3 regions of the Streptomyces yunnanensis genome follow, and region 1 is predicted to be linked to each of the others. Evidence: riboswitches for the same ligand, from Rfam matches in the RefSeq annotation. Region 1 holds a riboswitch; each other region holds the start of a gene.
What was found. Region 1 has a riboswitch for cobalamin ahead of MOV08_RS37570 (CbtB domain-containing protein). Riboswitches for the same ligand answer to the same signal wherever they lie in the genome.

Region 1 (9,927 bases):
GACGGTGCGGGCGGCGTTCAGCGGTTCGCCGAAGCCGGTGTCGGCGTCGATGAGGACGGGCAGGTCGGTGGCCCTGGTCGTCTGCTGGGCGCGGGCGGCGATCTCGGTGGAGGTGGTCAGGCCGATGTCGGGCAGTCCCAGGTCGGCGGCGATCACGGCGCCGGAGAGGTAGGCGGCCTCGAAGCCGGTGTCCTAGATGAGGCGGGCGGAGAGCGGGTTGAGGGCGCCCGGCATGGCCAGCAGGCGTCCGGTGGCCAGCCGTGCGCGCAGGGCGCGGCGGCGCTCGGCGGGGGTGGTGCGGGTGTGCAGCATCAGAACAGGCCCTTCGGCAGGCGGGCGTCGTGCGCGGTGACGGCCGCGGTGTCGACGGCCGGGAACAGCGCGTCGAGCCCGTCGGCGTCCAGGTCGGCGAGCCGTTCCGCCGCGTCGAGGAAACGCGTTCGGGCGTCGGGCGCGAGGATCCCCTCGGTCAGGGTGCGGAACTTGGCCGCGTAGTCGGGCCGGCGGAAAGGGCGGGCCCCGGCCGGATGGGCGTCGGCGACGGCCAGTTCGTCCTCGACGACGGTGCCGTCGGCGAGGGTGACCACGGCCCGGCCGCCGAAGGCGCGGCGGGCCGGATCGGGCTCGTGGTAGCGGCGGGTCCACTCCGGGTCCTCGACCGTGGTGATCCGCCGCCAGAGTTCGACCGTCTCCGGTCGGCGGGCGCGGTCCGGGGCGTAGGAACGCTCGTGGTGCCAGGTCCCGTCCTCCAGGGCGACGGCGAAGATGTACGGCGCGGAGTGGTCGAGGGTCTCGCGACTGGACGCCGGGTCGTACTTCTGCGGGTCGCCCGCACCGGAGCCGATGACGTGGTGGGTGTGGTGGCTGGTGTGCAGGACGACCGAGCGCACCCGGTGCAGCGGTCCGGTCTTCTCGCGCAGCCGCCGCGCCAGGTCGATGATCGCCTGGGCCTGGTACTCGGCGGAGTGCTTCTTGGTGTAGGTGTCGAGGATGGCCCGGCGCGGCTCGCCGGGCTCGGGGAGCGCGACGGTGTAGTGGGCGTCGGGGCCGTCGAGCAGCCGGGCGAGGAAGCCGTCCTCGCCCTCGTAGATCGGCGACGGGGCGCGCTAGCCGCGCATCGCCCGGTCCACCGCCTCGATGGCGGCCTTGCCGGCAGCAGGGCGCCCAGCCCGCAGGCGGTGGCGGCGCCGAGGTGGGCCACGTGGTCGATGCGGTGCGCGTGCAGGCAGATGCCCTTGACCAGGGCGACGTGGATCTCGTAGGCGGCGACGATCCCACGGAGCAGGTCGGCGCCGGTGCGGCCGGTGTGCTGGGCGACGGCGAGCAGGGGCGGGATGTTGTCGCCGGGGTGGGAGTAGTCGGCGGCCAGGTACGTGTCGTGGAAGTCCAACTCGCGCACGGCGGTGCCGTTGGCCCAGGCGGCCCACTCCGGGGAGACCCGGGCGCCGGTGCCGAGGACCGAGGCGCCGCGGCCGGTCGTCGGGTGGGCCAGGGCCTGGGCGCGGGCGACGGCGACCGGGCGGCGCAGCAGGGCGGCGACGGCGACCGCGGCGTTGTCGATGACCCGGTTGACGGCCATGGCGGCGCTGTCGGCGGCCGGCTCCTCGGTGCCGGTGGCGGCCTGCGCGAGCTTCCAGGCGAGTTGGTCCTCGCGGGGCAGTCGGTCGGCGCTGGGGTGGACGCGGACGTGGTGTTCGAGCACGGGACTCCTCGGGGGATGTCGGGCGGTCCTGTCGGGTGCCGGTGTGATCGAGCCTGCCCGCGCGACGGCCGTCGGGCCACCGCTCCCACGTGCGGAATCCGTACCGCCGCGGGCTGCGAATCTGCGAAACCTGCGAATGATGCGGATGCTATTTTTGCCGACACGCGAACGGCCCGGACACGGAGGTGCGCGATGGCCCGGCGAGCGGCCGGTCGGAAGGTCTACGCCCATGCTAGGCTGCGCCGGCTGCGCCGCGAGCACGGGATGAACCAGGTCGACATGGCCCGTGCGCTCGGCATCTCCACCAGTTACGCCAACCAGATCGAGCAGAGCCAGCGCCCGCTGACCGCCCCGGTGCTGCTGCGTATCGCGGAGGTCTTCGGCGTCGACGCGGAGTTCTTCTCAAAGGCCGCGGAGGACCGGCTCGGCGCCGACCTGCGGGCGGCCCTGGCCGACGAGGCGTGCGGGGTGCCGATGCCCGCCTTCGAGGACATCACCGAGGCCGCCCGCGACCACCCTGAGGTGGCACGCGCCCTGGTCGCCCTGCACCACCGCTACCGCGACGCGGCCGAGCAGGCCGCCGCCCTCGCCGCACCGGGCACCGACGCCCGCCGCGCGCCCGCGGAGCCGCACGACGAGGTACGGGACTTCTTCTACGCCCACCACAACCACTTCGGCTCGGTGGACGACGCGGCCGAACACACCGCCGGGGCCCTGGGGTTGCGCCCCGGCCGGGCCGTCGACCCGCTCACCGCGCGCCTCGCCGAGCGGCACCGGATCACGGTCGTGCAGGCCGCCGCGGGCCACTCCCCCGACGCCCGCCGCTTCGATCCGACCACCGGGGTGCTGTTCCTGTCCCCCTGGCTCAGCGACGGCCAGCGCGCCTTCCAACTCGCCACCCAGTTGGCCCTGTTGGAGCACGGATCACTGCTCGACGGGCTCGCCGGCGGCGCCCCGGAGCTCACCTCGCCGGAGTCGACGGCACTGGCCCGCATCGGGCTGGCGAACTACTTCGCTGGCGCGCTGCTCATGCCGTACGCCGCCTTCCACGCCGGCGCCGAGGAGGTCCGCTACGACATCGAGCTGCTGTCCGCGCGCTTCGGCGTCGGCTTCGAGACGGTCTGCCACCGTCTGAGCACCCTCCAACGCACCGGCCACCGCGGCGTGCCGTTCTCCTTCCTCCGGGTGGACCGGGCCGGCAACATCTCCAAGCGCCAGTCCGCGACCGACTTCCACTTCTCCCGGCTCGGCGGCACCTGCCCGCTGTGGACGGTGTACGAGGCGTTCTCCGCGCCGGGCCGGATACTGACGCAGGTGGCCGAAATGCCGGACGGCAAGCGGTATTTCTGGATCGCGCGGACGCTCACCCGGGGCGGCTTCGGCCACCACGCCCCGCGCGCCGAGTTCGCCGTCGCGCTGGGCTGCGAGCTGCGGCACGCGCACCACCTCGTCTACGCCGAGGGGGTCGCCCTCGACGACCCGCGGGCCGCCACGCCCATCGGCCTGGGCTGCCGGATCTGTGAGCGTCGCGACTGCGCGCAGCGCGCCCGGCCCCCGGCCGGTGGCCGGCTCGCCATCGACCCCGACCGGCGCACCTATGTGCCGTATCCCGTGGAAGGACGCAGTGCCATGCCCGAAGCAGGAGGAGCCACCGCGTGACCAGCCGTATCACCCTCGTCTCACCGGCGATCGGCCCGTCGCTGCGGCAGGGCCGCTTCGACGACGGCGGCCCGCTCGACGCCGTCGGAGCGGCCCAGGCCAGGGCGGCGGCCGGTGCCCTGCCGGCCGCCGGCCGGGTCTGTGTCTCGCCCAGCGTGCGCTGTCGGGAGACGGCCGCGGCGCTCGGCCTCGACGGCGACCCGTCGGGTCCGGAGCTCGCGGGCCTGGACGTCGGCCGCTGGTCGGGGCGGACCCTCGACGACGTGGCGGCGGCCGAGCCCGAGGCGGTGGCCCGGTGGCTGACCGATCCGGGCGCGGCGCCGCACGGCGGCGAGTCGGTGCGCGACCTGTGCGGGCGCGTCGCGCGGTGGCTGGAGGTCTGCGGCCGGGCCGACGGCAGGACGCTCGCCGTGGTCGAACCGGAGGTCGTACGGGCCGTGGTGGTGCACGTGCTGGGCGCGCCCGAGGAGGCGTTCTGGCGGATCGACGTGCCGCCGCTCACGGCCACCGAGCTCAGCGGTCGGTCCGGGCGCTGGAACCTGCGGCTCGGGCGCGCCCTCGCCGCCGGCGCGGAGCCCGAGCACTGACGGCTGCGGCGGGTGTGCCGCGTGGGGTCAGTGGGCCTCGTCCCGGTGGCGGCGGAGCAGCTCCGCGATCGCGCGGCGCAGGCGGTCGGTGTCGGTGCGGTCGTCGGGGCCGCCGACCAGGGCCTCCAGCTCCGAGAGCAGTCGCTCGGTCCGTTTGACCTGCTGGGCGAGCACCCGTACCCGCGCGCTCTGGCCGCCGATCTGGCGGCGGCTCGCGATCAGTTGCTCGTACTCCTCCGGGGTCAGCGCCACCGCCGCACGGCCACCGAGGGTGATGTGACGCGGCTGGGGGGTTCTGGCCATACGGCTCCTCCGCTCGTCGCCTCCGGCGGCCCCGACCCGTGCCCCGACCGGGCGGCCCGGACCGGCCCGCCCGTGGTGTGCGTCCGTGACCTCCGTCGTCGTGTCCGGCATAACGCAAAAGGGCCCTCGGAAGGTTCTTGAGTTCTAGTAGTCGTTGCAACACCCCAGCTCAGGGGATGCAATGGACTTCAAGATCCGAAGGGACCGGACGGCTCAGGGCCCTGTGAAGCTGGGCCGGGAGCGCGCGGAATACTCCCGGCTCGTGCAGCAGGGCTACAGCAACAAGGAAGCCTGCCGACTCGTCGGGATCGATGCCCGGACCGGCAGGAAGTGGCGCAACGGTCGTAGCGCCGACCGCAGACAGAAGGCGGCACCACCGATCAACGCGGTGGTGCCGCCTTCCGGGCCTTCCCGATATCTGCGTGAGGCCGATCGGATCCACATAGCCGACCGGCTCCGGGAGAAGGCGACAGTCCGGGCGATTGCCGCCGAGCTCGGCCGCAGCCCGTCCACCATCAGCCGGGAGATCCGCCGCAACCGGCACCCCGACAGCGGCCAGTACCGCCCGCACGCCGCCCAGGCCCGTGCCGACGCCCGCAGGCCGCGACCCAAGCCGGGCAAGATCGGCCAGAACCCCGAGCTGCGGGACTTCATCCAGGACCGCCTGACCCTACGGTGGAGCCCGGAGCAGATCTGCCAGGCTCTGCGGGCACAGTTCGCCAACCGGCCGGAGATGCACGTGGTCCACGAGACGGTCTACCAGGCCCTCTATGTCCAGGGACGTGGAGAGCTCCGCCGCGAGCTCGCCCGAGCCCTGCGCTCAGGCCGCGCCCGCCGCAAACCCCACCGTCAGGTCGCCTCCCGCCAGCCACGGTTCACCACACCGATGGTCATGATCAGCGAACGGCCCGCGGAAGCATCCGACCGTGCCGGCCCCGGCCACTGGGAAGGCGACCTCATCATCGGCAAGGACGGCAAGTCGGCCATCGGCACTCTGGTCGAACGCGCCACCCGCTACGTCATGCTCCTGCACCTGCCCGGCGACCACGGCGCCGAGCGCGTCCGCGACGCGCTGGTCACCACGGCCCAGACCCTGCCCTCCCACCTTCGACGGTCCCTGACCTGGGACCAGGGAAGTGAGATGGCCGCACACGGCTCGTTCACCATCGCCACCGGCATCCCGGTCTACTTCTGCGACCCGGCCAGCCCCTGGCAACGCGGCTCTAACGAAAACACCAACGGCCTGCTGCGGCAGTACTTCCCCAAGGGCACCGACCTGTCCGTCCACACCCCGCAGCACCTGGCCGCCGTCGCCACCGAACTCAACGGCCGCCCACGCAAAACGCTCGGCTGGGAAACCCCAGCCGAGCGCCTGCATAAACTGCTCGCGGCCTAGACAACCGACCACGTGTTGCAACGACCGCTAGAAACCGCCGTTCCGAAGGGCCCTTTTGTGTCCCAAAACCGTTCAGTTCGAGGCGGGAACCGGTTGTTCGGACGAGACTCTCGCCGGCGCGGGATGGAGCTGCCGCTCGGCCAACTCACCGAAGAGCAGCCCGAATCCGCCCCACAGCACGGCCTGGACGGCCAGTGCGGAGAGCCGGAACCGCCACAGCAGGGCGGCCGGGAAGTCCTTCGGCACCTCGTTGACGACCGGCAGGAACTGGTACGCCAGCCCGATCACGACGACGAAGGCGGCCACCGCGACCACGGTCGCCCACCAGGTGCCCAGGCTGGGCGCGAGGCGCTTGCCCAACTGGGTGGCGGCGACCTCCAGGAGGACGCTGAGCACCATCATCAGGAAGTACAGCGTGGTGCGCTTGCCGATGGTGTCGGGGTCGCCCACCGACGGCGGGTTGGCCGGGTACTTCAGGAACGGTACGACGTACACGGCCAGCAGTGCGGTGCCGGACAGCAGCAGTGCGGTGGCCCGGGGGCCGAAGCGTCCGACGCGGCCGAGTGCGAAGCAGAAGGCGAGGGCGGCGATGCCGCCGAAGGCCACTCCGTAGACCAGGACGCCGGTGGCGAGACCGGCGGTGGACTGCAGAGCGCGGGAGACGACCTCCATCTCGTGCTCGTGGGAGTGGGCCTCCTCGAAACCGATCGCGCTGTTGACGCTCGGCTCACCGAGGACGTAGGCGACGACGAGGGCCAGCACGCCGGCGCCCAGGCCGGCGAGCATGCCCCGTACGAGCAGATTTCTTACCGTTGCGGAGTTCATGGGGCTATGGCGTCCCTTGCGTCAGTGGCAGGGGAAGCCGAGCAGGTGGCGGGCGTCGTGGACCCACTCGTGGACGTCGGTGCCGCTGAACACGGACGTGGCGCCCTGCTCCGCGCCCACGAAGTAGAGCAGGACGAGCATCAGGACGCCGAAGAAGACCGCCCACGGAGCGATCGCCTTCAGCGGCAGCGTGGCGGGAACGACGGGAGTGGTGGATGTCGGCTGAGCGACGGTCTGCGCCATGGCAGAACCTCCTTCTGGGAGTTCGCGTCCCATTTCGGTGGTGCACAGGACGACGGCCGCGGGTCTGACTCACGACACACCCCGGGGGCGTGTCGCACACAGTGGCGCGACCGTGCCGGATTTCCACCGGCTTCCGCTTCGCCGTCGTCGCTATCGAAGAGAAGGTACCGCGTGTCAGGTACATCGCCAAGGCTGGGCCAACGGTCCTGCGCTGCGCCCCGTCGCGGGTGACCCGGCCGGTGGCGGGACAACGTCAGCGGTGGGTGAAGCGGGGCGGGCGCTTGTCGACGAAGGCGGTCATGCCCTCCTTCTGATCGGCGAGGGCGAAGGCCGCGTGGAAGAGCCGGCGTTCGAAGTGGACACCCTCGGCGAGGGTGGTCTCGAAGGACCGGTTGACCGCCTCCTTGACCATCATCGCGACGGGACGGGACATGCCCGCGATGGTCCCGGCCACCGCCAGCGCCTCGGCCCGCAGCTCGTCGGCGGGCACCACGCGGGAGACCAGGCCGGCCCGTTCCGCTTCGACGGCGTCCATGGTGCGGCCGGTCAGGCACATCTCCATGGCCTTGGCCTTGCCGACCGCGCGGGTCAGCCGTTGGGAGCCGCCGATGCCGGGGAGGACGCCGAGCTTGATCTCGGGCTGGCCGAAGACGGCGGTGTCGGCGGCGAGCAGGACGTCGCAGAGCATCGCCAGTTCGCAACCGCCGCCCAGGGCGTATCCGGAGACCGCGGCGACGGTCGGCGTGCGGAGCCGGCCGAGCCGGTCCCAGGCGGCGAACCAGTCGCTCAGGTACATGTCCGGATAGTCCTGTGGCTGCATCTCCTTGATGTCGGCGCCCGCCGCGAACGCCTTGGCCGACCCGGTCAGGACGATGCAGCCGCACTCCGGGTCGCGGTCGAGGGCTTCGGTGGCCGCGACAACCTCGTTCATCAGCCGGAGGTTGAGGGCGTTGAGGGCCTTGGGACGGTTGAGGGTGAGCAGCGCGGTGCGGCCGGTGCGCTCGACCAGGATCGTCTCGTAGCCGTCCGTCGTCGGTGTGGTCATGCCTGGCCTCCGCTTCGCCGCCTGATGTCCCGGACGATGCCGGAGAAGTCCGCCTCGGCGCCCGCTCCCTGGGCGTATGCCTGGTACAACTCGGCGGCACAGAGGCCGAGTTCGGTGCGCACCCCACCGGATCTGGCCGCGTCGGCGGCCAGCCGGAGGTCCTTGGCCATGAGGGGGGCGGCGAAGCCGGGCCGGTAGTCGTGGTTGGCCGGGCTGGTCGGCACGGGGCCGGGGACCGGGCAGTTGGTGGTGAGCGCCCAGCACTGGCCGGAGGAGGTGGCGGCCACGTCGTAGAGGGCCTGGGGGGTGAGGCCGAGGCTCTCCCCGAGCACGAACGCCTCGCTGACCGCGATCATCGAGATCCCGAGGATCATGTTGTTGCAGATCTTCGCGGCCTGACCGGCGCCGGGTCCGCCGCAGTGGACGCTCCTGCGCCCCATGGCGGCGAGCAGCGGTTCGGCCTCGGCGAACTCGTCCGGGCCGCCGCCCGCCATGAAGGTGAGGGTGCCGGCCTCGGCGCCGACCACGCCGCCGGAGACCGGCGCGTCGAGCATCCGCATCCCGGCCGCGGCGGCCCGGGCGTGGGCGGTGCGGGCGTCGGCGACGGCGATGGTGGAGCAGTCGACGAAGAGCGTTCCGGGCCGGGCGGCCGCGAGGACGTCCTGGTAGAGGTCCAGGACGTGGCGGCCGGCGGGCAGCATGGTGAGCACCGCGTCGGCGTCCGCGACCGCCCGGGCCGCCGATCCGGCGGGCTCCACTCCGGCGGTCTCGGCCGCCGCCAGCTGCTCGGGGGTCGTGTCGTGGCCGCGCACTCGGTGGCCGGCCCGGACCAGGTTGGCGGCCATCGGGCCGCCCATGTGCCCCAGTCCGATGAAGGCGAGGGTCGCGGTCACCAGGGGACCTCCTGTGTCGTGCCGGACGGGGCAAGTCCCAGCTCCTCCGTGCCCAAGGGGGCGAAGAAGCGGGCGACATGGGTGTCGCCGACCTCCGCGAGGGTGGGCGGGGACCAGCGGGGGTCGCGGTCCTTGTCGACGATCTGGGCGCGGATGCCCTCGACGAGGTCGGGTGCGGCCAGGGCGGCGCGGGAGACGCGGTATTCCTGGTCGAGCACGGCTTCCAGGGAGCCGAGGTGCCTGGCCCGGCGCAGCGCGGCCAGGGTGACCTTCAGTGCGGTGGGCGACTTGGCGAGCAGCGTCCCGGCCGCCTCCTTGGCCGCCGGATCGCCGTGGTCGGACAGCCGCCCGACGATCTCCTCGACGGTGTCGGCGGCGTAGCAGGCGTCGATCCACGGCCGCTGGTCGGCGAGTTGGCCGGGCGGGGCCTGCCGCACCACGTGCCGGTGGAGCACCTCGTGCAGCGGTGGCGCGGCGAGGTCGTCCAGCAGTGCGGGGAGCGCGGCGGAGGGCACGTAGTGGTCCGCGAGTCCGCACAGGAGGGCGTCGGACGCGCCGATCTGAGTACCCGTCAGGACGAGGTGGGTGCCCAGTTCGCCGGGGGCGAGGGAGAGCAGATAGCTGCCGCCGACGTCCGGGACGAAGCCGATGCCGGTCTCGGGCATGGCGATCCGGGACCGCTCGGTGACGATCCGCACGGCGGCGTGCGCGGAGATGCCGACGCCGCCGCCCATCACGATGCCGTCCATGAGGGCCACATACGGCTTGGGGTAGCGGGCGATGCGGGCGTTGAGCCGGTACTCGTCCCGCCAGAAGGCGGCCGAGGCCGAGCCGTCGCCGTCCCGGGCGTCGTCGTGGATGGCGCGGATGTCGCCGCCGGCGCACAGGCCCCGCTCGCCGGCGCCGGTGAGCACGACGGTCTCCACGGCCGGGTCGTGTTCCCAGTCCGTCAGTGCCTGGTCGAGGGCGCGCACCATGGGGTGGGTGAGCGCGTTGAGCGCCCGGGGGCGGTTGAGGATCAGGCGGGCGGTCCGGCCCCGGATCTCCCGGAGGACGGGCCGGTGGTCCGTGCCGGTCACCGGAGGGCCTCCGTCAGTCCCCGGGCCACGATGACGCGCATGATCTCGTTGGTTCCTTCCAGGATCTGGTGGACGCGCAGGTCGCGCACGATCTTCTCGATGCCGTAGTCGCTCAGGTAGCCGTAGCCGCCGTGCAGTTGCAGGGCGCGGTCGGCGACGGTGTATCCGGTGTCGGTGGCGAAGCGCTTGGCCATC
Region 2 (9,927 bases), 1.5 Mb from region 1:
TACGCGGCCTTCTCCCTGTTGACGTGATCGTGATCCCGGCCCCGGCCGGCACTGCTGCCGCCGCGGACGGGCCTGCCCTGCACGGTCCTTACGAGCGCGGAGACGCTGTCCGCGCGCAGCTCGTCGAGGGTGACGGCGGTGCCGCCGAGCTCCCGGGCCAGCTCCCCGGCCAGCCCCAGCCGCACCGGCCCCGCCTCGCAGTCCACCACCACCGACGCGACGCCCCCGCCGGCCAGCAGCCCCGCCGCCCGGTGCGCCCGCCCCAGCGGGTCCGGGCCGCCGGTCGCCCGGCCGTCGGTGACCACCACCAGCAGCGGCCGGCGCGACGGATCCCGCATCCGCTCCACCCGCAGCACCTCATGGGCCCGCAGCAGCCCCTCCGACAGCGGCGTCCGGCCGCCGGTCGGCAGCTGCGCCAGCCGCGCCGCGCCCGCCTCGACCGACGACGTCGGCGGCAGCGCCAACTCGGCACCGGAACCCCGGAAGGTGATCATCCCGATCTTGTCCCGCCGCTGGTACGCGTCGAGCAGCAGCGACAGCACCGCCCCCTTGACGGCGCCCATCCGCTTCCGCGCCGCCATCGACCCGGACGCGTCCACCACGAACAGCACGAGGTTGCCCTCGCGCCCCTCGCGCACCGCCTCCCGCAGGTCGTCCCGGCGCACCACCAGCCCCGGGCCGCGCCGCCCGCGGGCCCACTGGTGCGGCGCCGCGGCCTGCACGGTCGCCGCCAGGTGCAGCTTGCCCAGGGCCCCTTGGGGCCGGCGCGCCCCGGTCGTCCGGCCGTGCGCGGTGCGCGCCCGGGACCGTCGGCCGTCCGCGCCCTCGCCCAGCCCCGGCACGTCCAGCCGCCGGGTCCGGAACGGCTCGGTGGCGCCCACCGCGGCCTGCTCCCGGCCCGGCCCGGAGGCCGCCGGCTCGCCCGCCGGCTCCCGCTCCGGGCCCTCCGCACGCGCCGGACGCTCCGGTTCGGGCTGCCGCGGCAGCTCGGGGGCCGGCGCGTCCGCCGGCTGCTCCCGGGGCCCGCCGTCCTGCGGCGGCAGCCCGCCGGGACCGCCGTCGGGCCCGCCGCCCGGGCCGCCGTCCGGGCCCTCCGGCTCCGGATCGTCGTCGCCGTCCGGGTCCTGCCCGCCGGACTCCTCCAGCACCTGATCGAGCTTGTCCTCGTCGAGCCCCGGCGCGTCGAACGGGGCCCGCCTCCGCCGGTGCGGCAGCGCCAGCAGCGCCGCCTGACGGACGTCCTCCGGGAGCACCTCGGTCCGCCCGTCCCAGGCCGCCAGCGCGGTCGCCGTGCGGGCCATCACGATGTCCGCCCGCATCCCGTCCACCTCGAACGCCGCGCAGGTCGCCGCGATCTGCCGCAGCGCCGTGTCGCCGAGCGACACCGACGGCAGCAACTCACGGGCCCGCGCGATCCGTTCCCGCAGCTGACGCTCCTCGTCCGCCCAGCGCGCCGCGAAGCCCGCCGGGTCGTCGTCGTAGGCCAGCCGGCGGCGGACCACCGCCACCCGTTGCTCCGGGTCCCGGGACGCCGCGACCTCCACGGTCAGCCCGAACCGGTCCAGCAACTGCGGCCGCAGCTCGCCCTCCTCGGGGTTCATCGTCCCCACGAGCAGGAACCGGGCGGCATGCCGCACGGAGACGCCCTCCCGCTCCACGTAGGAGGCGCCCATGGCGGCGGCGTCCAGCAGGAGGTCCACCAGGTGGTCGTGGAGGAGGTTGACCTCGTCCACGTAGAGGACACCGCGGTGCGCATCGGCCAGCAGGCCCGGCTCGAACGCCTTCACGCCCTCGGACAGGGCCCGTTCGATGTCCAGCGCGCCGACCAGTCGGTCCTCGGACGCGCCCACCGGCAGCTCGACCATCCGCGTCGGCCGCTGCTCGGCGTCGGCCGCGGCGTGCGGACCGTCCGGGCAGGCGGGGTCCGGCGCGCTCGGCGCACACGCGAAGCGGCAGCCGGCGACCACGTCCACGGCCGGCATCAGCTCCGCCAGCCCGCGCACCATCGTCGACTTCGCGGTGCCCTTCTCACCCCGGACGAGCACCCCGCCGATCGCCGGCGAGATCGCGTTCAGCAGGAGTCCCAGGCGCATGTCGTCCATGCCGACGACCGCCGTGAACGGGTACTGCCGGGTCGGGTTCTGCGTCGTTGTCATGCCTTGTCGTCCTCCACGTCGCCGGCCGGCTCCTGTCGTGTCCCCTGGATCGTGCTCACGGCGCCCCCGGAGGAACGAACGGCAGCCCCTCCGGCACCCCCTCCTCGATCAGCCGCAGCAGCGCCTTGGTGTCCGCGTGCTCCTCGATCAGATCGCCCAGCCGGTCCAGCTGCTCCTCGCGCAGCGCGCCGAAGCGGGTGTCCGGGGCCGGCACGAACCGGCGGCCGGCCGCCCGGGCCACCTCCCGCAGGAACGCCCGCCGGAACCCGTCGCTCTCCAGGGAGCCGTGCCAGTGCGTGCCCCACACGGACCCCACCCGGCACCCGTCCAAGCTGTTTCCTTGGTCATCAGAGATGAACGCCTCGTCGCCCCCGGCCACTTCGGCGACGCCGTGGTGGATCTCGTATCCCTCCACCCGCTCGCCAAGTGCCTGGCCCACCGGCCTCGCGAGGCACTTCTCGCGGGCGAACCGCACCCGGACCGGCAGCAGCCCCAGCCCGTCCACCGTGCCCGCCCGCGACTCGACCTCGTCCTCGATGCGCTCGCCGAGCATCTGGAAACCGCCGCAGACGCCCAGCACCGGGCGGCCCTCCGCGGCCCGCCGGACCACCGCGTCCGCCAGCCCGCGCTCCCGCAACCAGGCCAGCGCGCGGACCGTGCCGCGGGTCCCCGGCAGCACCACCAGGTCCGCGTCGGCCAACTCCTCGGGCCGGTCCACGAACCGCACCACCACGCCCGGTTCGGCCGCCAGCGCGTCCACGTCGGTGAAGTTGGACATCAGCGGCACCGCGCACACCGCGACCCGGAGGATGTCCTCGCCGGCCGGCGGCGCCACCACCGACTCGCGGACCGCGCCGCGCAGCGACACCCTCAGTCCGTCCTCCTCGTCGATGCCGAGCCCGTGCGCGTACGGCAGGACGCCGTACGTGGCCCGCCCGGTGAGCCCGCGCAGCATCTCCAGCCCCGGCTCCAGCAGCGTCACATCGCCGCGGAACTTGTTGACGAGATAGCCGGCGACCAGCGCCTGGTCCTCCTCCGACAGCAGCGCGGTGGTGCCGAAGAACGACGCGAAGACCCCGCCCCGGTCGATGTCGCCGACCACCACCACCGGGATCCGTGCCGCCCGGGCGATGCCCATGTTGACGATGTCGGTCCGCCGCAGGTTGATCTCGGCGGGGCTGCCGGCGCCCTCGCAGATCACCGCGTCGTGGGTGCGCCGCAGCTCCGCCAGACAGTCCGTCACCGTGCCCAGCAACTGCTCCTGCCGGCCGGAGTGGTAGCCGCGCGCGCTCAGCTCGCCCACCGGCTTCCCCAGCAGCACCACCTGGCTGCTGCGGTCGCTGCCCGGCTTGAGCAGCACCGGGTTCATCAGCGCGGTCGGCTCGACCCGGGCCGCGGCCGCCTGCATCGCCTGCGCCCGGCCGATCTCCGCGCCCTCCCGGGTCACGAACGAGTTCAGCGACATGTTCTGCGCCTTGAAGGGCGCCACCGAGACGCCCTGCCGGACCAGCCAACGGCAGATGCCGGCGGTCACCACGCTCTTGCCGGCGTCGGACGTCGTCCCGGCCACCAGCAGCCCGCCGCCCACGGCCCCGCCGGCCGCCCTCCTCCGCCCGTTCACCGGGTTCTCCTCCCGTTCCCGCGCAGGCTCCTGCGCCGTACCGTGCCCGCCGCCAGCCGGCCCGCCACCGTGACGCCCAGCGCCAGCAGGCCCACCCGCCGGGACAGGCGCACCGCCCGCTCGATGTCGGGCACCTGGGGCGGCCGTGCGCCGCCGTTGAGCACCGGCCGGTGCTCCACCCGCCCGCCGTACGCCAGGGTGCCGCCCAGGCGGACGCCCAGCGCCCCCGCGAACGACGCCTCCACCGGGCCCGCGTTGGGGCTCGGATGGGCCCCGCCGTCCGCCCGCCAGGCCCGCAGCGCACCGCGCCGGTCCGGGCCCGCCAGGACCGCCAGCGCCGCGGTCAGCCGGGCGCCGGGCCAGCCGGCGACATCGTCGAGACGGGCCGCCGCCCAGCCGAACCGCCGGTAGCGCGGCGACTTGTGACCCACCATCGCGTCCAGGGTGTTCACCGCCCGGAACGCCACCAGGCCGGGCACGCCGCCGAGGGCGCCCCACACCAGGGCGCCCACCACCGCGTCCGAGGTGTTCTCGGCGACCGACTCCACCACCGCACGGGCCATCTGCGGCCCGTCCAGGGACTGCGGATCGCGCCCGCACAGATGCGGCAGCCGTTCCCGCGCCACGTCCAGGTCACCGACGGCCAGCGCACCGCCCACGGCCCGCGCCTCCCGGCCGAGCGAGGTGCCGCCCAGCACGGCCCACACGGCCGCCGCGGTCAGCGCGGTCCGGGCGCCCGGACGGTCCCGCAGGGCGCGCTCCAGCAGTGCGGCGCCGACGGCCGCGCCGCCCGCGCAGACCAGGGTGTGCGCCGTCCCGTGGCCGCGGTGGTCGCGCCACAGCCGGCGTTCGACGGCGCCCGCGGCCCGGCCGAACGCGGCCACCGGATGGCCGCGCCGCGGATCCGCCGCGATCAGGTCGCCGAGGTAGCCGAGGACCGCGCCGCACGCATATCCCGCGTGTTCGCCGCGCATCGGATCAGGCCGCCGTCCGCCCTCGGAGGGACCCGGCGGCAGCGGGCAGGGGAGCTCTCGACGGGCAGCCGGGCATGGCGGTATGTCCTCACTCAGGGTCCGCGCCCTGGCTCGACGTGACGGCGACCAGAGTCTCCTGGCTCCCGGATCGGCGCCGCCCCCGGCCTTCCCGCCCGTACGGAGTACGGGCCGTGGCCCTCGTCGGAGGAGCGCTCCCCGGTGACAGTGGCGGGACCGCGCCGGATTCGCACCGGACTTCCTCTGCTGTCGCCGATTGGCCCCGGCAGTCCACCACGCCCCGCGAAGGCCCGTCAACTCACCCTTGACCTGCGCAGCAGCCCCACCGCCGGACCTGTGGCCAAAGCCACAGGGTGGCCGCCGGCTCACGGACGGTTGCCCCTGGCACGCCTCCCGCGCCACTATCTGGTGCACGGTGGGCGAAGGGGCCCGCCGGGAGGGGGACCGGGGGATGCCGGAGAGCGCCGACCGCCACGAGATCCGCATCAGGGTCACGGGTACCAACAATCCGAGCCAGGACATCGACGACCTCACCGCATGGCTGGAGCGCGAGCCCTGGCTGACGCGGCACCAGCACGACTGGCAGCGCCGGCCCCGCCCCGAGGAGGGCCCCGGCCGCGACGCCGCCGACGGCGCGATGGCGGTCGGCGTCGACGACCTGATCCTGGTCGTCGTCGGGGCGGTCGCCGCCGAGATCACCAAGGGACTGGGCATCGCCTTACGCGAGTGGCTGCGCCGCCGCCGGGAGGCCCGCGAGGAGGGCGAGGAGCCCTCGGTCGCGGTCGGCGCCGGCCCGCAGGTGCACGACCTCGGCGAGGGCCCGCAGCAGCCGGCCGGCCCGGGGTCCGCGCGCCCCCGCACCGGAAGCCGTGCGGACGAGGACGGCAGCACCGGCGAGGACTGACCCGGATGTCCGAGTACGACGCCCGGGGCAAGGTCAACCGCGCCCTGCTGATCTGCGTCCACGACTACGAGACGCTGACCCGCCTGCCCGCCGTCGAGGACAACGCCGAGGCGCTCCGCCACGCCCTGACCCGCCCCGGCACCGACCTGTTCACCGCCGACGAGGTGGTGGTCTGCCGGCCGCACCGGCCCGAGGACCTCAGCACCGCCCTGCGCACCGCCGCCGACGAGGCGCGCGGCCTGCTGCTGGTGTACTTCTCCGGCCACGGCTGGGTCGGCAACGACGGCGCCGACCTCCAGCTGATGGTGGGCGCCTCGGACACCCGCCAGAGCCACACCACCGTCTCCTGGCAGGACACCGTGCTCTCCTGCCTCGACAACGCCCGCGCCGACCGCGTCGTGATCGTCCTGGAGTGCTGCTACTCCGGCAACGCCGACAGCGCCTTCCACGCCCTGCGCAAGCCCGTCTCGCTGCTGATGGCCGCCCAGCCCAACCGCCGGATCTTCAGCGGCGAGGAAGGGGCCGGCGGCACCGCCTTCACCCGCGCCGTGGTGCGGATCCTCGAACAGGGCCGCGCCGACCGGCCGTTCGTCACCTTCGACGACCTCGCCGGCGCCCTGCGCGACGAACTCGCCGACGAACGGACCCCGATGGGCGAGGCGTGGGAGCCGCGCGCCGCCAAACAGAACACCCTCGACGACGTCGTCCTCTCCTTCGCCACCCCCGAGAACCGGCCGGCCACCCCGCTGAAGGTCCGGCTGCGCCGCTGGTCCAACCAACACCTGCGGCGCCGCGCCAAGCTCCTCGTCGCCCTCGCCGCGGTGTGCGCGCTGGTCGCCGCGGGCCTGGTCGCGGCCCGCGTGCTGACCCCGCCCGCACCCTGCCCGCCCGCCCTGGAGCTGCGGCTGCTCACCGCGCCCGAGGCCGAGCCCGCCCTGCGCCGGGCCGCGTTCGACTACGAGATGTCCCCGCTCAACACCCGCCCGCTGGACGGCGAGGGGGACCTCCCCGACGGCTGCCGGCGGGCCCAGATCACCGTCTACTCCGCCGCCAAGGACCAGGTCGACCAGGGCTTCGCCGCCGCCGACCGCTGGCAGGGCGAGGCGCACGGGGGCGCCCCCGGGGCCCCCGCCAGGTCCACCGCCCCCGACCCCCTCTACCGGCCCGGCCCGCAGCCGGACCTGTGGATCCCCGAATCCACCGCCGACTACGAGGAGGCCCGCCGCGGCATGCCGTCCACCGGCTCCCCGGCCGCCCTGCACGACACCGGCCCGGTCGCCTACAGCCCCCTGGTCGTCGGCATCCCCGCCGGCACCCAACTCGACGGCGTCGAACGGGTCGACGCACCCTGGAAGGACCTGCTGACCAGCACCGACAGCGACCACCAGAACCTGCGGCTGCTGCGCCCCAGCCCGGTCCTCTCCGGCACCGGGCTGCTGCACACCCTCGGCCTCTACCTCGCCGGCGACGGCGCCCCCATCGGGCCGTCCGGCGCCCCCGACCCCACCCGCGCCCAGAACGCCGAACGCCGCCTGGTCGCCCCCGGCAGCCAGTACGCCGGCAGCCCCGAACTCCTGTGCTCGCTGCGCCAGGACGGCGGCCCGGACCAGGCCCCGGACCGGCCCGGCAACGGCCGGAGCCCGCACTCCGCCCCCCTGGTCTCCGAGAAGTCCCTCGCCGACTTCAACCTCGGCCACGCCCTCGGCGGCTGCCCCGCCCTCGACGCCCCGCCGCCCCTCGGCGACCGCTACTACGCCTACTACCCCAAGAACGTCCCGGCGCTGGACCACCCGCTGATCCGCGTGGACTGGGCCGGCACCGCCGACGCCGCACCCCGCCGGGCCGCCGTCGCCCGGTTCGCCGACTGGCTGCGCGACCCGGCCGGCGGCCAGCGGTCGCTCACCGCGCAGGGCTACCGCGGCCTCCCCGAGAAGGACGGCTCGGCGCCCCGCCCCGACCCCGCGTCCCCGCTCCTCAACCCCCGTGCCGACACCGACCCCACCGCCCCCGTCACCCGCTTCACCGCCGGCCCCGACCAGGTCGCCCAGGTGCTGACCGACTACAACCGGGCACAACGCGCCAGCCGGCTGCTGATCCTGATGGACACCTCCACCTCGATGGCCGACGGCGGCAAACTCCCGATCGTGGTCGGCGCCGCCGCCCGCGCCCTGGAGATGGTCGGCGCCCACCACACCTACGGCCTGTGGACCTTCCCCGACCCCGCGCACCCCGGCGCCCCGGCGGCGGTCCGCCGGGCCGTCCCGCTCGGCAGCACCGACCCCGCGCCCGGCCGGGCCGCCCTGGACCGGATCGCCAAGGGCGAACTGGTCGACCACGGCGCCGCGATGGAGGAGGTGCTGACCACCGCGGTGACCGAGATGAAGAAACCGGGCGAGGGCAACAGCGCCATCGTGCTGCTCATCGACGAGGACGACGGCGGCCCCCGGCGGGCCGCGGGCGTGGAACAGAAGCTCACCACCCTGCTGAAGGAGGCCCCCGAGGTGCCGGTGCTGACCGTGGTGATGGGCCGGGTGGGCTGCGACACCTTCGTCTTCCAGGGGCTGGCCCGCGCCTCCTCCGGGCAGTGCGTGCCCGGCGGCCCGGCCGCGCCCGACCTGCTGGCCGGGCTGGTGGCCTCGGTCGGCACCGCGGGGACGGTGCGGCGGTGAGGGCCCGGGCCGCGCTGCCGGCCGCCGCCCTCGCGCTGCTCCTGACCGCCGCGGTCGGCGGCTGCACGTCCGGACGACCCGCCCCCGAACAGGGCCCGATCGTCCTGGCCACCGGCAGCGACCTCAGCAGCTCCGGCGTCCGCCAGGACCTCATCCACGCCTGGGAGCGCCGCACCGGCCGCACCGTGCGGATCGTCAAACTCCCCGACACCGCCGACGCCCAGCGCAGCCAGCTGCTGGCCGCCGGACAGTCCGGCAACAGCGGCTACGACGTGCTCAACATCGACGTGGCCTGGACCGCGGAGTTCGCCGCCGCGCACGTCATCCGCCCCTGGGACGGCGGCCTGGACGGCGACTTCCTGCCCAGCGTGGTCAAGACCGCCACCGGCGACGACGGAAAGATCTGGGCGGTCCCCTTCAACACCGACGCCGGGCTCCTCTACTACCGCAAGGACATCCTGAAGAAGTACCACCACTCCGCCGAACCCCCCTCCAACTGGGGCGAGTTGAAGAACGTCGCCGTCGAGGTGACCAACGCCTACAACCGCGAGGCCGCGCGGGCCGCCAAGGCCGCCGGCAAGGAACCGCCACCCACCCTCTACGGCATGGTCGCCCAGTTGCGCCCCTACGAGGGGCTGACCGTGAACACCCTGGAGGCCGCCTGGGCCAACGGCGGCAACCCGGACGCCACCAGCTTCAGCAAGGGCGAGCAGATCGGCGCGCTCCAGATGGGCGTCGCCGAGCTCAAGGGCCGGCTCGACACGATCATGCCGCACGAGACCACCGCGATGGACGAGACCGAGAGCCGCCGCTGGTTCGCCGACGGCCGCGCGCTGTTCATGCGCAACTGGCCGGTGGAGTACGCCTCGATCGCCGAGAAGCTGACCCCGCTCGTCCAGTTCGACGTCGCCCAGCTGCCCGCCCGGCCCGACGGCAGGCGGATGTCGGTGCTGGGCGGGCAGAACCTCGCGATCGCCGCCGACAGCACCCACCCGTCCGGCGCCCGGGCCCTGATCGAGGCGCTGACCGACCCGGAGAGCGAACGCTGCCTGCTGGAACGGGGCTTCGCGGCGACCCGCAGCTCGGCCTACCGTACGGCCGGCGGGGCGCCGCACTGCCCGCTGCCGCCGGGCGACGCCCAGCGCGGCGAGCACGGCGCGGGCGGCGCGCCGTCCGCCCCGCCCGACGGGCCGCCGCCCTACACGCAGGTGCTCAAAGGGGCCCTGCTCGCCGCCGAGCCGCGACCGCGCAGCGCCCACTACCAGACCTTCAGCAAGGTCGTGCAGATCCGGGTCTCGGAGTACCTCGACAGCCAGGGCGGCACCGCCATCGCCGACGAGCTCGCCAAGGAGGCCGACCAGGCGCTCAGCGGCCGGGAGTGACGCATGCGAACGGGGCGCCCGAGGGCCGCGGCTGCTGCCGTGCCTTCTCGGACGCCCCGTCCGTTACCGGATCCGCCGGCGTCGGTCTCAGGCGGCGACGATCAGGTAGATCCCGTACGCCACGGCGGCCGCGCAGAGCGCGAAGGCCGCCAGTGCCCCGGCGCGCGCCCCGGCGGCCGGTGCGGTGGGCGTGGCCGCCGGCG
Region 3 (9,927 bases), 2.0 Mb from region 1:
CCGCTACCGCGGTAGCGAGCGCGGGCAGGCGCTTCATGGGGATCTCCACTCGTCGAGGCAACTCATCGGCAGAATCTTTCGCCATCCTTCCCCTCATCGCCCCAGCCACCTCAGGCGGGCGGCCATGTCACTCCAACGCTGCGCCTCCCGTGCCACGTCCGCACTCACCCTTAGCCCGCAGGCTCCCCCTCCCGTATGGGGACTGCGTCAGCAGTCCGTACCGGTGGGCAGTCGAACCTCGGGGCGCAGCCGGGCGGGCGACTCGGGCCGGTGCCGGCCGGGCGCGTGCGGTGCGGGTGTCTTGGGGGGCGGTTCCGTTGTGGAGTGCGGCGAGGCCCTGTTCGTGGACGTAGTCGGCTGGTCTCAACGTCGTTTGAAGGGTGGCGAGTTGAGTGAATCTCGGGGCTGGTGACGGTCGTCGAGGCAGGGGCGGGGTGGGGCGGTGTCGCGGGGGCGGGTTCAGGGTTGTGTGAGGTTCATGAGGCGGTGGATCAGATCGGGGTAGGTCCAGGCGGCGCCGGTTGCTGCGAGGGGGAGGAGGCTCGTCGGCGTCAGGCCGGGGAGGGCGTTGACCTCGATGCAGTGGGGTTCGCCGTGGGCGTCGCAGCGGAAGTCGGTGCGCGAGTAGGCGTGCGCGCCGAAGCCGAGGGCCCGGTGCGCGCGGAGGGCCATCTCCTGTAGGCGGTGGGCGAAGTCGGCCGGTATCCGGGCCGGGCAGATCTCGCTGGCGCCGCCGGGTTGGTACTTGGCCGCGTAGTCGAACAACGGAGTCGTCAGCTCGATCTCGACCACGGGGAGCGGTCGGCTTCCGACGACGGCCACGGTGAACTCCCGCCCCGGGAGGAACGGTTCCACCAGGAGCTCCTCGTCGGCGGGTACGTCGGCGGCGACCTGTGCCAGGTGGGGGAGTGACGCGACCCGGTGGACGAAGACGCTGGAGCCGTCCGCGACCGGCTTGGTCACCACCGGGCCGTGGGCCAGCAGGCGCTGCACGTCCGGTGGCACCTCGTCCGTCCCTGGGCGCCACAGCACTCCCTCGGTCACCGGCAGGCCCGCGGCGGCCAGCACCGCCCGGGCCCGGTGTTTGTGCCAGGCCGCCGCGCACGCGGCGCTGCCGGCGCCGGTGAAGGGCAGGCCCGCCATCTCCAGCAGTGCCTGGACGTGGCCGTCCTCGCCCCAGCCGCCGTGCAGCGCGAGGAAGACCAACTCCGCGTCCCGCAGCAGCTCCAGGACCGGGCCGCCGGTCAGCGCCGCGTGCATCCGCCGCCGCAATCGTGGCCGGTCCGCGCGCGGTGGCGGAGTCGTGCCGACCGCGCACTCCTTGACGTCGTCGCCGGGGCGCAGCGGCCCGGCCACGACCGGCACGGCGGCGGCCGGGTCGATCAGTGTCACCTCGTGTCCGCGCTCCAGCAGGGCTCGGGCCACCGACCGGCCCGAAGCATGGGAGACGTCGCGTTCCGCGCTCTCTCCGCCGCACAGGACCACCACGCGCTTGCCCGGGTCGTTCATGCCGCCGAGTCCAGGATCATCAGGTTCTCGGGGGTGGGGAAGGGGACGAAGCCGGCTCGGGCGTAGATGTCGTGGGCGTCCAGCGTGGTGAGCAGCACGCGCTTGAGCCGGTAGGGGGCGAGGTGGTCGCGAACGGCGCCGGCCAGCCATGTGCCGAGACCTCTGCCGCGGTGCTCGGGCGCGACGTAGACGTCGCACAGCCAGGCGAAGGTCGCCCGGTCGGTGACGACCCGGGCGTAGCCGACCTGGGAGCCGTCGGGGCCGTGGACGGCGAAGTTGACCGAGGCGCGCGCGGCCTGTTCGACGGTCTCCCGGCTGCGGCCGAGCGCCCAGAACGCGTCCGTGGAGAGCCAGTGGTGGACCAGGTCGACGTCGAGCCGGTTCGGGTCCGTGGACAGTTCGTATCCGTCTTCCCTGGTTGTGGTCATGGTGGGATCGTAGTGATGTTGCTTTTGTTTTCCAAGTAGACGCTTGGAAAACAAAAGTGGTGGCGCTGTCTCGGGGAGGGGGTGGGTGTCGGAAGGTCCTTGTTTGGCGGCGAATGGGGGCTTCGGTGGCCTCGGAGGGAGGTGTATCGTGGCTAATGACTTGAAGTTTCAAGTAAATCGCGCCCGCGGGCGTGGAGTGCGTGGAGTGCGAGGTGCTGGTCATCGCCACGGCGGCGACGGCGGCGACGGCGGCGCGGACCCGGCCTCGGCGCGGTGGCGGCAGGAAAACGGCGGGGGACGAGTTGAGGTAAGGAATGGAGGACCGATGTCCGTACGGCGGCTCAATCACGCGGTGCTGTACATCCGTGAGGTGGCGCGGTCGGTGGCGTTCTACACCGAGGTGCTGGGGTTCACGGTCGACGTGGAGATTCCGGGGCGGGCGGCCTTTCTGAGCGCGCCCGACTCGCACAACGACCACGATCTGGGGCTGTTCGCGGTGGGGCCGGACGCGCCCGGGCCGGAGGGCGGCCGGATCGGCCTGTACCACCTGGCCTGGGAGGTCGGGACGCTGGGCGATCTCTCGGTGATCGCGGGACGGCTGCAGGAGCGGGGCGCGCTGGTGGGGACCAGCGACCACCTGGTCTCCAAGTCGCTCTACGCCCGGGACCCGGACGGCAACGAGTTCGAGGTGATGTGGCGGGTGCCGCGGGAGGACTGGCCGGGGGCGGAGGTGGCGGACCGGCTGCGGCCGCTCGACCTGGCGGCGGCGCTGGAGCGCTGGGGCCCGGACCTGCTGACCGGAGCGGCGGCCGGCTCGGCCACCTGACGCGCCGCCGGGACGAGCACTGTCGGTGTGCGTGCTGCCGGTGTGCGTGCTGCCGGTGGGGTGCGGCCTTTCCTGCCATCCCTTTCAAGGGGGAAGAGTCCGTCCCTTTTAGGGGGGAAGAGGAGGGGGGCCGCACCCCACGGGCGGTGGTACTCAGGGGGTGTCGGGGGCCGGGGTGTCGGTGTCTCCGGTGCGGGGTGCCGGGACGGTGTCGTCGGCGGGCCGGGCGTTCGCCGTGCGGGCCGTCCAGCGCTTCTCGACGCCGCCGAGGCGCCAGTACGCCAGCGCCGCGGCCCACACCACGACGAACAGGCCGACGATGATGAAGCCCACGTTGTCCAGGTCGAGGGAGGAGATCCCCGCCGTCAGCGGATCGTCCAGCCCGAACTTGTCGTGCAGCACGGTCACCAGCTCGATGGTGCCGATGAGGAACGCGACCGCGATCGACAGGCCGGTGATGGTGAGGTTGTAGTAGACCTTGCGCACCGGGTTGGAGAACGCCCACTGGTAGGCGAAGTTCATGAACGTGCCGTCCAGGGTGTCGAACAGGCTCATCCCGGCGGCGAACAGCAGCGGCAGGCACAGGATCGCGTACCAGGGCAGGCCCGCCGCGGCGCCGCTGCCCGCCATCACCATCAGCGTCACCTCGGTCGCGGTGTCGAAGCCGAGGCCGAAGAGGAAACCGAGCGGGAACATCTGGCCGGGCCGGCTGATGGACCTGGTGAGACGGCCCAGGATCCGGTTCATGAAGCCCCGGGAATCCAGGTGGCGCTCCAGCTCCTGCTCGTCGTACGCGCCCGCCCGCATCGCCCGGAAGACCTTCAGAATGCCGACCAGGGCGATGAGGTTGAGGGCGGCGATGAGGTAGAGGAAGGTGCCGGAGACGGTGGTGCCGACGAGGCCGAGCACCTGGTGCGTGCGGGAGTTGTCGTTCATCAGCGTGCCGGCGAGCTGGGCGCCGCCCGCCACCAGCGCGGCCATCACGACGACCACGCTGGAGTGGCCGAGGGCGAACCAGAAGCCCACCGAGACCGGCCGTTTGCCGTCGGCCATCAGCTTGCGGGTGGTGTTGTCGATCGCCGCGATGTGGTCGGCGTCGAAGGCGTGCCGCATGCCCAGGGTGTACGCGGTGATGCCGAGGCCGGCACCGAACACCTGGCTGCCGACCGTGTAGTGGCCCGGCACGACCAGCAGGAACAGCACGCCGAAGGCGACGATGTGCAGCACGGCGATCACGGTCATCAGTCCGGCCGTGCGGACGGTGTCCCGGCGCTGCCAGCGGAAGGAACCGGTGGATCCGGATATGCCGCCAGGGGACGCGTCGCGGGGGGAAGGGGAATTTCCCGGGGTATTCGTGGACAGGGCCATTCGGCCATCACGCTCCAGCACCTCGTGGATCAGTTCGTGAGATGCCGTGGCCGGTCTCCTGGCTTACGGGTGCACGCGTCCGCCCCGCCTTCCCGGCCGCAGGCTGCGGTCAGTGGCGCCGTACGCGCACCGGGCGCGTACGGAGAGGGGTGGAAACTCCCCGATCACAGTGGCGAGGGCCGCGCCGGCCTGGGACACAAGGTCCTGCACCGGTCTTCCCGATCACCACGGCCCGGTCACTCTAGCGGGCGCCGGGGAGAGCGGGCGGGCCCGCCCCGCCCCGGGCCCTCGCCCGGGGCGGGGCGGGCCGTCTCAGAGGGCCAAGGACGACAGGAAGGCGTGCAGTTCCTGGTCGAAGAGCGGGGTGTTCTCCAGGTTCACCATGTGGCCCGCGGCGGGGATGCGGACACGGCGGGCGCCGGGGACCTGGAGCGCTATGGCGTGGGCGTTGGCGGATATGTCGGTGGAGTCGAGGTCGCCGTCGAGGACGGTGGTCGGCACCTTGATCTCGGTCAGGCGGTCCGCGGCGCCGACCTCCAGGGGCATGCCGGCGCCCACACCGTCGGCGTGCACCTCGACATTGGCGCTCGCGGAGGCGCGCATCCGCTCCCGGAAGCCGGGGTGCACGGCGGACGGCGCGCGGTACGGCCCGTCCACCCACATCCGGAGGAAGTGCTCCACATAGCGCTCCGCGCCGTCCGGTGCGCCGATCGCGGCGACCTGCTCCCGGATGTGCTCCAGGACGAAGGGGTCGGTGAAGGGGCGACCGCTGACCCCGGGGGCGGCGAGGAAGAGGGCCGAGACCCGGTCCGGGTGGGCGAGCGCGGTGTCCAGCGCGACCCGGGAGCCGTGCGAGAGGCCGACGAGGACGGCGCGCGGTATGTCGAGCGCGTCCAGCAGGGCCGCCAGGTCGTCGTGGTTGGCCCAGTCGCCCGTCACCGTGGAGGAGAGGCCGTGGCCGCGGGAGTCGTAGCGGACCACCCGCAGGCCGGAGTTGACCAGCCAGGAGAACTGCTCGTCCCACATGTGCTGGTCGAGCATGCCGCCGTGCAGCAGCACCACCGCAGGTCCCGAGCCGGCCGTCTCGTAGAACAGCTCGCCGTCGTCGGCGATCGGCACGGTGCCGTTGTCGATCTCGGACCATGCCTGGAAGTCGTGGGTCATGCTGCGGGGCCTTCTGTCTGCGTCGGGCGGTCGGCTGGTCGGGCGGGCACCGGCGGTCGGTGCCCCTGTGCGGGCGGTATCGCGGCCTGTGCGGCCTCCTGGTCGGCAGCGTCCGGCATTTCGGGATTGCCGCTTTCCTCCGGGGGAACGCGCGAGCCGTCCGCCAAGTGCCGGAATTCCTCCCCGAGCCGATCCAGCACCCGCAGCGCCGTGCGGACCTCCCCGGGCGACAGGTCGGCCAGCCCGCGGCGGAGTTCCGCCGCCTCGGCGTCCTGTATCCCGCGCATCACCTCGGTGCCCTCGTCGGTGAGCCGGATCAGCGACGAGCGGCGGTGCGCGGGATTGGGAGCCGTCACGACCAGGCCCAGATCCGCCGCGTGGTTCACCCAGCGCTGCACCGGCTGTCGGTCCAGGCCCAGGGAGCGCGCCAACTGCGGGACGGTGCGCGGTCCGTGGGTGCGCAGCGCGTCGAGCAGGGCGTGCTCGCCGGCGGTCATGCCGGTGCCTTCCAGCTCCCGCTCCACCGCGCGCACGATCGTCCGGTGCAGCGGCCACAGCCGCCGGATGACGCCGTACAACAGCTCCTCGGTCGCCGCCGGCGGGTCGGCGGTCCGCCGGGTGTCGACGGCATCGGAATCCGGGCCGATGCCCTGGCCGGCACCCTGGCCGGCACCCCCCTCAATGACACTCATGCTGTCATGATGACATCCATGATGTCATTTCGGAAGGGGTGTTGATACCCGGCCGAGGAGAAGGGACCTGGCGCGGAGCCGAGTTGGGGCCGAGTCGGGACCGGTGGCGGAGGGGTGGGGCAGGGGCGGTGGGGTCCGGGCGGGTCAGTCGTCCGACCGGGGCGGCGCCTCGTCCTCGGTGAAGGTCACGACGAGGTCGGCCCGGGGGCGGGTGGCCGCCACGAGGCGGGCGTTGGCCTCGTCGGAGGTGCGGACGAAGTCCTCGGCGTCGATGCGCAGGCGGCCGAACCGCTCGTGGCGGGCGATCAGCCGCCGCACCCGCTCCTGGCCGTCCAGTTCCATGAACCAGACCTCGTCGAGCAGTTCGCGGATCCGCGCCCAGGGGTCGGAGTGCAGCAGGAGGTAGTTGCCCTCGGTGATGACGAGCGGGATGTGCGGGGCCACCGGGATGCTGCCGGCGACCGGCTCCTCGATACGGCGGTCGAACGCGGGGGCGTAGACGGGCGTGCCGGGTTCGGGGGAGCGCAGACGGGACAGCAGGGCCGCGTAACCGGCCGGGTCGAAGGTGTCCGGCGCCCCCTTGCGGTCCATGCGGCCCAGGCGGCGCAACTCCGTCTCGGCGAGGTGGAAGCCGTCCATCGGGACGAGCGCCGCCTGGCCGGTCAGCTCCGCCGCCAGCCAGGCGGCGAGGGTGGACTTACCGGCACCCGGAGGCCCGGCGATGCCGAGCAGCCGGCGCCGGCCGGGCGTCGCGGAAGAGGCGAGCCGGCGGGCCCGGGCCGCGAGGTCGTCGAGGTTCATGATGGGTCCATCGTGCCTGATGGGGCGGGGTTGGCGCCGGGTAACCGGCCCGGCCCGCCGGACGTCGTCCGATTCCGCCCGGTGTGCGGCCAGTAGCATCGGCAGTGTGCCCCGTACCGCCGCCTCCGCCAGCTCTCCTGCCCCGCGGCGCCGGCCGCGCGCCGACGCCGAGCGCAATCGCGGCCGGGTGCTGGACGCCGCACGGGAGATGCTGCGGGCGCACGGCGACGAGGCGCAGATGCCCGAGATCGCGCGTGCCGCGGGCGTCGGGATCGGGACGGTCTACCGGCACTTCCCCAACCGGGCCGCGCTGATCGCGGCCGTGGGGGAGCAACGGCAGGCGGAGATCGTGGAGTTCGGGCGCAGCCGCTGCCTGGCCTGCCCGACCGCCGCCGAGGGGCTGGCCGCCTATCTCACGCACATCGGGGAGGTGCTCGACGCCGAGCGCGGGCTCTCCGCGGCGATCGAGGCGGCGTTCGGCTCCACCGAACCGGCCGGTGAGGGCCGGGAGCGCGCCGAGGAGGTGGCCGCCCAACTCCTCGCCCGCGGCAAGGAGGAGGGGGCGGTCCGGGCGGACGCCGAGGTCGAGGACGTGGTGATGGCGGTGTGCGGACTGGCCGCGGTGATCCGGAACGACGCCGGCGACTGGCACCGCTATGTGCGCACCGTCTGCGCCGGGCTGCGGCCGTAGGAACTGTCCGCGGAGACGCGGAGACGCGGAGACGAGAAAACGGGGCGGCGGGGCGGCGGGGCAGCAGGGGAGGACCGCCCGGGGCGGCCCGGCGGCCCGGGGCGGCGCACTTCCGGTACTCCCGTCGGCCGCCCCTGGGGGGCTCGCCCGGCCGCCCCGTCCTCGTTCAGTCCGCCGCGCCCAGCCGCCACAGGGACGTGACCTCCGCGGCGCGGGCCACGTGGAGCGGGTCGGAGGTGTCCTGGGCGCGCGGATGCCGGGGGGCGATGTCGAGCCGGTCGAGGACGGTGAGGCCGCCCCGGGCGAAGGCGTCGAGGAGTTCGGCGCGCGACCGCAGGCCGAGGTGTTCGGCCAGGTCGGAGAGGATCAGCCAGCCCTCGCCGCCCGGGGTCAGATGGTCGGCCAGACCGGTCAGGAAGCCGTGCAGCATCCGGTTGCCGGGGTCGTAGACCGCGTGCTCCACGGGAGAGGTCGGCTTGGCGGGCACCCACGGGGGGTTGCAGACGACGAGCGGGGCGCGGCCGGCCGGGAACAGGTCGGCCGCGACGATCTCCACCTGCTCGGCGACGCCCAGCCGCGCGGTGTTCTCGCGGGCGCAGGCCAGGGCGCGCGGGTCCTGGTCGGTGGCCACGATCCGCCGCACGCCGCGACGGGCCAGCACCGATGCCAGGACGCCGGTGCCGGTGCCGATGTCGAACGCCAGGTCGCGGCCGGGCAGCGGGGCCTCGGCGACCAGGTCGACGTACTCGCCGCGGGCCGGGGAGAAGACGCCGTAGTGCGGATGGATCCGGTCGCCGCCGAGGGCCGGGATCTGTACGCCCTTGCGGCGCCATTCGTCGGCGCCGATCACGCCGAGCAGTTCCCGTAGGGAGACCAGGGTGGCGGTGTCCCCGGAGGCGCCGGCGGGCGGCTCCGCCCCCTCCGGCGGACCGTAGGCCCGGGCGCACGCCTCGCGGACGTCGGGGGCGCGCGGCAACGGGACGGCCAGGTCCGCGTCCAGCGGGATCAGCAGCATGCCGAGGATCCGGGCGCGCTGGTTCTGGGCGGCGCGGTGCAGGTGGAACGCCTGGGTGACGTCGGCGGGCGGCGCCTTGCGCGGGCGGCGGTCCACCCGGCGGGCCAGTGCGGTCAGCAGCTGGCGGGCGTTGTGGAAGTCGCCGCGCCACAGGAGCGCGGTGCCCTCGCAGGCGAGCCGGTACGCCTCGTCGGCCCGGGTGCGGTCGTCCGCGACGACGATCCGGCGGGGTGGCCGGGCGCCGTTCTCGGAATGCCAACGGGCGGTACGGACCTGCTCGTCCTCGGTCCATTCGACGACCGGGGGGTGGTTCACCGCAGTGTGCCTCGCGTCAGTGGTTCGGACCCGCGCCTCCGGGGCGGGAGGGGGGAGGTGGGGACGTTCGACTCTACTCGGTGCCCGGGGCGGGACCTTTGTCCCTGTCTCCGCCACCGGCTCCGCGACAGGATGGGGGCAGTCGCCCAAAAGCTGTCCAGTGCGGTCAATTCGTCCTGAACATGAACTCATGGTGGTGAATCGGGGCAAAACACTCGTATGCACGGGCGTGTACGGACTCATGGGCGGAGGCGTGTATGGGCACCTTGCCGGTCATCGTCGGCGTGGACGGATCGCCGGACAGCGAGCGGGCGTTGCGCTGGGCGGCGGACGCGGCCCGGGAGCGGTCGGCGCCGCTCCAGGTGGTGCACGTCTGGCCGTACGCCACCGCCGAGCGCGCCGCGGCCGGCGAGCAGGGCGGCGACCCGGTGCTGGCCGACCTCCGGGACCGGCCCTTCCTCGCGGAGCTGCCGCAGGTGGCGTTCCGCGGGCTGAGCGGGCTGGCCGACACCGAGCTGCCGGCGCTCGGCGCCGAGGGCCAGCTGCTCGTCCTGGGGTCGCGCGGCCGGGGCGGGTTCGCCAGCCTGCTGCTCGGCTCCAACGGCCTGGCCTGCGCCGCCCGGTCCGCCTGCCCGGTCGTGGTGGTGCCGCGCCCGGACCGCGCCGGCGCCGAGCGGGGCCCGGACGGCGAACTGGTGCCGCCGGCCGTCCGGCAGGTGACGCTGGGCGTGGACGCGTCCTCCGACGAGCCCGCAGCGATCGGCTTCGCCTTCGCCGAGGCCGCCCGGCGCGGCGCCCGCCTCCAGGTCGTCTCCGGCTACACCTGGCCGATGCTGCTGCCGCCGGCCTTCGAGTACGCGGCGGTCTACGAGTCCACGCAGCAGGAGTACGAGGACGCGCTCGGCCTCCAGTTGGTGGACGCGCTCGCCCCGCACCGCGTCCGGTATCCGGGGGTCGAGGTGGCGGTCCAGTTGCGCGCAGGGGACGCCGCCGGGCAGTTGGTGGCGGCGTCCGCCGGCAGCGACCTGGTCGTGGTGGCGCGGCACCGGCGCCGGTTGCCGATCGGGCCGCGGCTGGGCTCGGTGGCGCACGCGGTCCTGCTGCACGCGATCTGCCCG

Region 2: linked by a shared signal. The riboswitch ahead of MOV08_RS30930 (cobalamin biosynthesis protein) and the one ahead of MOV08_RS37570 (CbtB domain-containing protein) in region 1 are both predicted to bind cobalamin.
Region 3: linked by a shared signal. The riboswitch ahead of nicT (Nickel transporter NicT) and the one ahead of MOV08_RS37570 (CbtB domain-containing protein) in region 1 are both predicted to bind cobalamin.

The regions. Positions count from the first base shown of each region.
Region 1 covers NZ_CP095749.1:8,567,197-8,577,123, reverse strand. Annotated here, with positions in the region: partial or broken gene prpB (methylisocitrate lyase) at 1-312, opposite strand, end outside; partial or broken gene MOV08_RS37600 (MmgE/PrpD family protein) at 312-1,702, opposite strand; gene MOV08_RS37595 (short-chain fatty acyl-CoA regulator family protein) at 1,895-3,361, shown strand; gene MOV08_RS37590 (histidine phosphatase family protein) at 3,358-3,948, shown strand; gene MOV08_RS37585 (hypothetical protein) at 3,976-4,251, opposite strand; gene MOV08_RS37580 (IS30 family transposase) at 4,433-5,647, shown strand; gene MOV08_RS37575 (CbtA family protein) at 5,720-6,472, opposite strand; gene MOV08_RS37570 (CbtB domain-containing protein) at 6,494-6,715, opposite strand; cobalamin riboswitch at 6,753-6,898, opposite strand; gene MOV08_RS37565 (enoyl-CoA hydratase) at 6,969-7,760, opposite strand; gene mmsB (3-hydroxyisobutyrate dehydrogenase) at 7,757-8,653, opposite strand; gene MOV08_RS37555 (enoyl-CoA hydratase/isomerase family protein) at 8,650-9,732, opposite strand; gene MOV08_RS37550 (acyl-CoA dehydrogenase family protein) at 9,729-9,927, opposite strand, start outside.
Region 2 covers NZ_CP095749.1:7,094,199-7,104,125, forward strand. Annotated here, with positions in the region: gene MOV08_RS30920 (putative cobaltochelatase) at 1-2,156, opposite strand, end outside; gene MOV08_RS30925 (cobyric acid synthase) at 2,212-3,777, opposite strand; gene MOV08_RS30930 (cobalamin biosynthesis protein) at 3,774-4,751, opposite strand; cobalamin riboswitch at 4,882-5,012, opposite strand; gene MOV08_RS30935 (hypothetical protein) at 5,221-5,673, shown strand; gene MOV08_RS30940 (caspase, EACC1-associated type) at 5,679-8,342, shown strand; gene MOV08_RS30945 (extracellular solute-binding protein) at 8,339-9,724, shown strand; gene MOV08_RS30950 (hypothetical protein) at 9,812-9,927, opposite strand, start outside.
Region 3 covers NZ_CP095749.1:6,536,013-6,545,939, forward strand. Annotated here, with positions in the region: gene MOV08_RS28510 (hypothetical protein) at 1-37, opposite strand, end outside; gene MOV08_RS28515 (D-alanine--D-alanine ligase family protein) at 460-1,509, opposite strand; gene MOV08_RS28520 (GNAT family N-acetyltransferase) at 1,506-1,937, opposite strand; gene MOV08_RS28525 (VOC family protein) at 2,263-2,763, shown strand; gene nicT (Nickel transporter NicT) at 2,917-4,131, opposite strand; cobalamin riboswitch at 4,163-4,376, opposite strand; gene MOV08_RS28535 (alpha/beta fold hydrolase) at 4,444-5,295, opposite strand; gene MOV08_RS28540 (MarR family winged helix-turn-helix transcriptional regulator) at 5,292-5,987, opposite strand; gene MOV08_RS28545 (nucleoside/nucleotide kinase family protein) at 6,132-6,788, opposite strand; gene MOV08_RS28550 (TetR/AcrR family transcriptional regulator) at 6,895-7,479, shown strand; gene MOV08_RS28555 (class I SAM-dependent methyltransferase) at 7,646-8,809, opposite strand; gene MOV08_RS28560 (universal stress protein) at 9,067-9,927, shown strand, end outside.